DNA from 2 places in the Staphylococcus sp. Z5-21 genome. Region 2 is predicted to be linked to the other one. Evidence: riboswitches for the same ligand, from Rfam matches in the RefSeq annotation. Region 2 holds a riboswitch; the other holds the start of a gene.
The links. Region 2 has a riboswitch for S-adenosylmethionine ahead of M1D64_RS01260 (MetQ/NlpA family ABC transporter substrate-binding protein). Riboswitches for the same ligand answer to the same signal wherever they lie in the genome.
Positions count from the first base shown of each region.

Region 1: linked by a shared signal. The riboswitch ahead of metX (homoserine O-acetyltransferase MetX) and the one ahead of M1D64_RS01260 (MetQ/NlpA family ABC transporter substrate-binding protein) in region 2 are both predicted to bind S-adenosylmethionine.

Region 1 covers NZ_CP096462.1:14,333-17,959, forward strand. Annotated here, with positions in the region: gene M1D64_RS00050 (AzlC family ABC transporter permease) at 219-920, shown strand; gene M1D64_RS00055 (AzlD domain-containing protein) at 917-1,246, shown strand; SAM riboswitch class I at 1,358-1,456, shown strand; gene metX (homoserine O-acetyltransferase MetX) at 1,518-2,486, shown strand; gene M1D64_RS00065 (DUF2232 domain-containing protein) at 2,752-3,627, shown strand, end outside.
Region 2 covers NZ_CP096462.1:280,101-283,727, reverse strand. Annotated here, with positions in the region: gene M1D64_RS01265 (L-lactate dehydrogenase) at 378-1,310, opposite strand; gene M1D64_RS01260 (MetQ/NlpA family ABC transporter substrate-binding protein) at 1,354-2,172, opposite strand; SAM riboswitch class I at 2,262-2,368, opposite strand; gene M1D64_RS01255 (CPBP family intramembrane glutamic endopeptidase) at 2,514-3,269, opposite strand; gene panE (2-dehydropantoate 2-reductase) at 3,483-3,627, shown strand, end outside.

The DNA.
Region 1 (3,627 bases), 270 kb from region 2:
TAGCAAATATGATTAGGCGGAATTCAGCTATATTTTAGAGGTATGTCTTAATTATTTCTAAAAATTCAGAGAAATATAAACAACGTGTGTTTAAGCTTTTTAAGACAATCGTTAGTCTAACCTCACACAAACGGATGTCTAAAGATATTGCGCATTTAGAATGAGTTGTATTAGAATTGATATATTATTTTTGAAGTGCCATGAGAGGGTGGGTGTGTATGGAAAATGAAGCGCATGTAACATTTAAACAAGGTGTCAAAGCGTGTATTCCTACCTTGTTAGGATACGCAGGCGTGGGTTTATCTTTTGGAATTGTTGCAGTTGCTTCAGGATTTAGCTTGTTGGAAATTATTTTACTGTGTTTGCTTGTATACGCAGGCGCAGCACAATTTATAATTTGCGCGCTTGTTATTGCAGGTACACCTATATCCGCAATTGTATTAACTGCGTTCATCGTCAATTCTAGGATGTTCTTATTAAGTATGACACTCGCGCCAAGCTATAAGGATTATAGTTTACTAAATAGAATTGGGTTGGCAACACTGGTAACAGATGAAACATTTGGGGTTGCAGTGACACCACATCTAAAAGGCGAAAAAATTAATGATCGATGGCTACACGGTTTGAATATAACAGCTTATGTTTTTTGGACGATTGCATGTATTATTGGTGCTTTATTTGGTAAGTACATCCATGACCCAGACGCATTAGGCTTAGACTTTGCAATAACGGCTATGTTTATTTTTCTTGCCGTCTCCCAATTTGAATCAATCAGGCGCTCAAAAGTTAAGATTTACTTAGTTCTGATTATTTGTGTCATTGTGATGATGTTGGGATTAAGTTTATTTATGCCATTATATTTAGCAATTATTTTAGCTTCTACAATAACGGCAGCACTTGGGGTGGTGATGGAACGATGACGACAACGATACATATGTTAACGATTATTATTTTATGCGGAATTGTGACGTGGTTGACTCGAATTATACCGTTTGTGATGATTTCTAAAGTTCATTTATCTGAACGTGTAGTCAAATGGCTCTCCTTTATCCCAATTACATTGTTTACAGCGTTGATTATTGATGGTGTCTTGGTCCAACAAGATGGTGTAATTGGATACACAATCAATATGGCATTTTTGATAACGATGATACCTACGATTGTAATTGCCATCGTTTCAAGGAGTTTAACGATAACGATTCTAAGTGGGATTATTATTATGGCATTGTTGAGATGGTTTTTTTAAAGAATATCATTGATGAAACACAGGATATCCGTTAGAATTAGAATAATTAGAAAATTATGATATTTCCGATTTTTAGTCTGTCATACTTTCGTTTTATACAATTAAAATCAAATCTTATTTCGAGAAGCTGAGGGACTTGGCCTAGTGATGCTTCAGCAACCGGCTGTGTAGTACGGTGCTAAAACCAACGATACACTCGAATGATAAGTAATTATAACTTCTTACTTATTTTATATGAGTGAGAAGTTTTTTATTAAGTAGGAGGGAAATCATGACGAATTATACGGTAGATACTTTAGAATTAGGGCCTTTTACAACGGAATCTGGAGAACTCATATCTAATTTGAAACTACGCTATGAACATGTGGGGTTGAAAGGACAACCTTTAGTTGTTGTCTGTCACGCTTTGACAGGTAACCATTTAACATATGGGACAAATGATCAACCAGGATGGTGGAGAGGTATCATTGATGGGGGCTATATGCCTATCAATGATTATCAGTTTTTAACTTTTAATGTAATTGGTAGTCCGTATGGTTCAAGTTCGGCATTAACAGATGCTGATTTCCCTCAAACGCTCACGTTAAGAGACATTGTACGTGCAATTGAAATAGGCATAGAAACGTTAGGATTTGAACACATTAATATTCTCATTGGTGGTTCTTTAGGAGGCATGCAAGCGATTGAATTATTATATAATCGCAAATTTAATGTCGATAAAGCCGTTATACTTGCTGCAACGGATAAAACATCATCCTACAGTCGAGCGTTTAACGAGATAGCGAGGCAAGCCATTCATTTAGATCCTAAAAATGGTATGAGTATCGCTAGACAATTGGGTTTCTTAACTTATCGATCATCTAAAAGTTATGATAAACGCTTTTCACCAGATCAAGTTGTCGCCTATCAAAAACATCAAGGTGATAAGTTTATGAATCATTTTGATTATGCATGTTATTTAACACTGCTGGATGTCTTGGATAGTCATGATGTCGATAGAGGACGTGATGATGTGGATGAAGTATTCCGTAATTTAGATACGAAGGTTATGACAATGGGCTTTACCGATGACTTACTTTATCCTGATGACCTTGTTCGAGCAGTCGGCGAGCGCTTTAAATTTCATAAACACTTTTTCGTTCCTGACAATGTAGGACATGATGGATTTTTACTTAACTTCAATGATTGGGCGCCGAATCTATATCACTTTTTAAAAGTCTATAAAATCAAACGTAAATGAACTAACTAAATAGATTTAATTTTTGGGATGTGCCGGTTGTCTTCTTACTACTAAATAGAGGTGAGAAACAAGTTGGTTACATCCTATTTTTGTGTGAAATATAAATAAGTTGTTGTTAGTGAAGAAGCGATTGATATATAACAATGATTTCTAAGGATTATAGTGAAGGTGTATTTTCTGAATAGAACTTCTATATAAAATGGGTTGCCAATAATTGTATAAAAGTTTTAAAGAGGTTAAAATAAAGGGTATAGTCAAAAATAGTATGGGAGTGGCGAATTTGTTTTCTAAAATATATCCTAAAGCAACTGTGCTTAGTATTCTAACGCTAATCGTAGTCGCTTTGGCTTTGCATATATTACCACCGCTTGGTCTTGTATTGAGCGCGTTTGCGACAATTCCGGGCATTATCTTATGGCATAAATCAATTGAATCATTCGGATTGACAGCTGTCGTAACGGTTGTATTAACAACTTTACTGGGTAATATATTTGTATTAAGTATCATGGTCCTCGTGCTCATTACGAGTTTCGTTGTTGGCCAATTATTAAAAGAAAGAACATCTAAAGAACGTATACTATATATAACGACTACATATATTAGTATGATTTCATTAATTGCATTTATGGGACTGCAAACGTTTGATAAGATACCAAGCGCGACAGTTTTAATGAACCCAATAAAAGATCAAATGCATCAGGTTATTTCAGGTGCTTCAGTTGGTAACGAGTATAAACAAATGCTCGAAGAGGGATTCCGTCAATTGGCAGTTCAGTTACCAAGTATGGTAATCATTGCAGTTTTTCTACTTATTTTAATCAATTTAATTATTACTTTTCCAATTTTACGTAAATTCAAAATCGCTACACCAATATTTAAACCATTATATGCTTGGCAGATGAGCCGTTCATTATTATGGATATATATTATTGTCTTGATTTGTGTTATGTTTGCAAGCCAAGCTGGTACTTTCCAAAGTATCGTTTTAAACTTTGAAATTGTGTTATCATTATGTATGTATATTCAGGGGTTAAGTGTTATTCACTTTTTCGGCAAAGCAAAATCAATGCCACTCGTACTTACTGTGTTACTAATGGTTATAGGGACAATTTTAATGCCATTAACACATATTGTAAGTCTC
Region 2 (3,627 bases):
AGTGATTCTTATGCAAAAGATTTTTTTGTATTCCTTAATTTCACTTGGTAATTAATGTTACGAATTTCCTTAGTGATTCTTATGCAATATTACTACGTTTATGATGTAACGCTAAAGTGTGACATCACACATACTCATAAAAAAGGCAGGGCCATATCACTATGGCCCTGCCTTTTTTACACGTCTCAGAATACTTACCTCACACAAACCGAAGCCTAACCTCAGTGTAATTTCCTACAACCTTCTATTCATCACTATATTTAAGTATATTGTAGCCATTACCGGATTGATAAACAAGATAAGCATTTATTTTAAATATAAAAAACACGCATTCAAAAGAAAATATCTAATGAATGCGTGTTTGAAAGTTTTAATCGCTATTGTTGTGCTGTATGAATCGTTTGTCTAATATATTCATATGCTTCTTTAAGTTGGCGTTCTTCTTCTTTGTCTAATGTTATCGCAAATCTTTGAACAATACCCTTTTTATCTATTAATGTTGGTAAACTAAATGCACCATCTTCTAAGCCATATTCTGCACTCAGGGAAGTCAATGGTGTAATTGTTCTCTGATCCAATGCAATGGACTGTATCAAAAATGATGTCACTTTTGATATCGCTGCGTTGGTCCACCCTTTTTGATAAAAAACATCCATCGACACTTCGTTGATAATGGACGAGATGTGTGACTTATCAATTGCTGGACGATCACTTAATGCCTCAAATTCCGATAGTTCCATACCATGAATATGCACTTTACTCCACACGGGGATTGCATGTTGACCATGTTCCCCAATGACAAAAGCTTCCACATTATTTGGATCAATTTGATAATGATCGGCTATAATTGTTTTAAATCTTGATGTCTCTAGAGCCGTACCCGTACCAATAATTTTATGGGCTGGGTAATCTATTTGATTTGCAAAGTAAACCATAGAATCTACAGGATTAGATATCAGAATCACAACCGCCTCTTGCGTCACTTCAGCTATTTGGGACATTATGCCCTTAATGATGTCGTGATTTCCTTGCGCTAATAAAGTACGGTCACCATTATTTTTATCGGTTGCTTCACTCGCAGCTATGACGATAAAGTCTGCATCCGTTAAGTCTTGATAGACACCGCTACGAATCTTGATATGTGCAGTATTTATCAGTCCTTGCGAGTGACTATGGTCAAGTGCTTCACCACTTGCCACGTCCGCTCTATCATCAATTAAAATAATCTCTGAAAACAAATTCAGTTGCTGTACATCTGTAAGTACTTGCGTACCCACTTTTCCTAAACCAATAATACCTAGCTTAGACATAATCGAATCACCTTCCTCTTCAATCTATATATTACATGATTATTTATTTTTCATACGGAATAACATCTTGTCCATATTTATCAGTTATAAATTTCTTCATCTCTTTAGATTGTAAAACTTTCATAAGTTCTTTGAATTTTTTATCGTTTTTATGTCCTTCTTGTACGGCAACAATATTCGCAAATGGTGATGATTTTCCTTCTATAGCAATTGCATCTTTATGTGGTGTTAGACCATTATCAATCGCATAATTAGAATTCATTATCACTGCTGCGCCTTCTTTACTATTATAAGTTTTAGGTAAGAATTCCGCACCTTGCTTGTTATTAAATTTCAAATCTTTTTTATTTTCTACAATGTCATCAAACTTAGCATCTTCAATACTGACACCTTTTTTAATTTTGATTAAGCCTTTATCAACAAAGAATGACAAGAAACGACCTTCTTCAGCAGGATTGTTTGATACATAAATGGTAGAACCTTTAGGGATATCTTTAATGTCTTTATATTTTTTACTATAAACGCCCATCGGTGTCGTGAACACTTTCCCGGCTTCTTCTATTTTATAATTATGGTCTTTCTTTTCTGCTTTAAGATACGGTGTATGTTGAAATGCATTCGCATCAACATCTCCTTTATCTAATAATTTATTAGGAACCTTATAATCATTAACTGTTTTTATTTTTAAATCATAGCCTTTCTTTTTCATTTCTTCTTTTGCATGTTCAAGTACGACGCCATGGGGGGCTGGCGAAGCAGCAATCGTAATTTCCTTATCCTCTTTTTCACCATTCGATTTACCACATGCTGCTAGTATAATCGTTAACACAAACAATGAACCTAAAATAAACCATTTTCTCATAATACTTTCACTCCTTAAAAATTTGTTTCAACGTACTTATATGTATAAAAAAACTTTCTCTTAATAAATCAAGAGAAAGTTTGCACTTTCTCTCATCTCCAAAAGTTAAATAACTTTTTGTGACTTAGCACCATTTCGAAAAATCGACGGTTGCTGGGTTTCATCGGGCACATCCCTCCACCACTCTTGATAAGAGTCAATCATATGTATGTTTAGTGGTTTAATCCTAGCATTATGCTCAAGATTAGTCAATGAGTTTTTAGAAAATTCTAAACACTAACACGATAAAATATACCTGTCCTTCACAAAGAAGACAGGTATATCACTAAGAATTATGTAAATTACATGATAATCATGAAAATATACGCTAATAAATTATTCAAAGCATGTAACGCAATGGCTACAGCTAAACTACGCTGCGATTTCATATATACATATACAATACCAACTGCTATGGCAAGATACATCACAATTTCTAATGGAGATTTAGCTTCTGTTACATGTAAAGATGCAAACACAATAATTGAAATAACAGACATAACATAGAAATTTAATTTCTTTCCTAATTCGCCAATAATTAAATGTCTAAATAAAAATTCTTCTGTCATTGGTGCAATAATTACAATTGAGAAAAAAGCTAATATGGTTGATACAGGCGTAGCAAACATTTCCTCCACCATTTTGTCATTTTGTGTTTCTTCAAATTTCCAATGTTCTGGTGCGAATGCATTTACTAAATATGGATAAATTTCTTTAAACACTATAATAACGATAAATGTAATGACAATGAGTTTCCAGTGTTGCTTAATATTTTGTAGCCCCTGTTTCCACGATTGTCTAAATGAATGTCTATGGAATAAAATCCATAACGCGAATATAATTATAAAGGCAATCATTTCCATTAATATGCCTGGCGTACCTGAAAAGTTAGCATTAAAGTTAGCGTTATTTTTCCCTTGCGTTTCATTGATTCCGATCATGATTGTTAAGATGACTATAGATAAACAAAAATTACCTATCAAATAAATAAACGGTAGTAGAAAATCTCTCCCTTGTATATCTTTCCACTGATACTTATGATCATTTTTAAACGACATTGGAACCCCTCCATGTTTGTAATTAGTGAACACTTATTACATTGCACAACCTTTATTGATTTCAAACATATATTTAAAAATAAAATATATTGTCCCAACTACATCTATTGAATTATTTGAAAATTATTTTCATATGCGTATATGCCCCTCAAATGTGGTATATATACATCAATTAACAAATCAACACACATAGCGTATAAGGAGTTGTATTCAATGCGTATATTAGTATTAGGTGCTGGCGGTATCGGAGGCTATTTTGGAGGCAGATTAGCCGAAAGCGGACAGAACGTGACATTCTTAGTAAGACCCAAACGCAAGTCATTTTTAGAAAGAAATGGATTAGCCATCCACAGTGAGC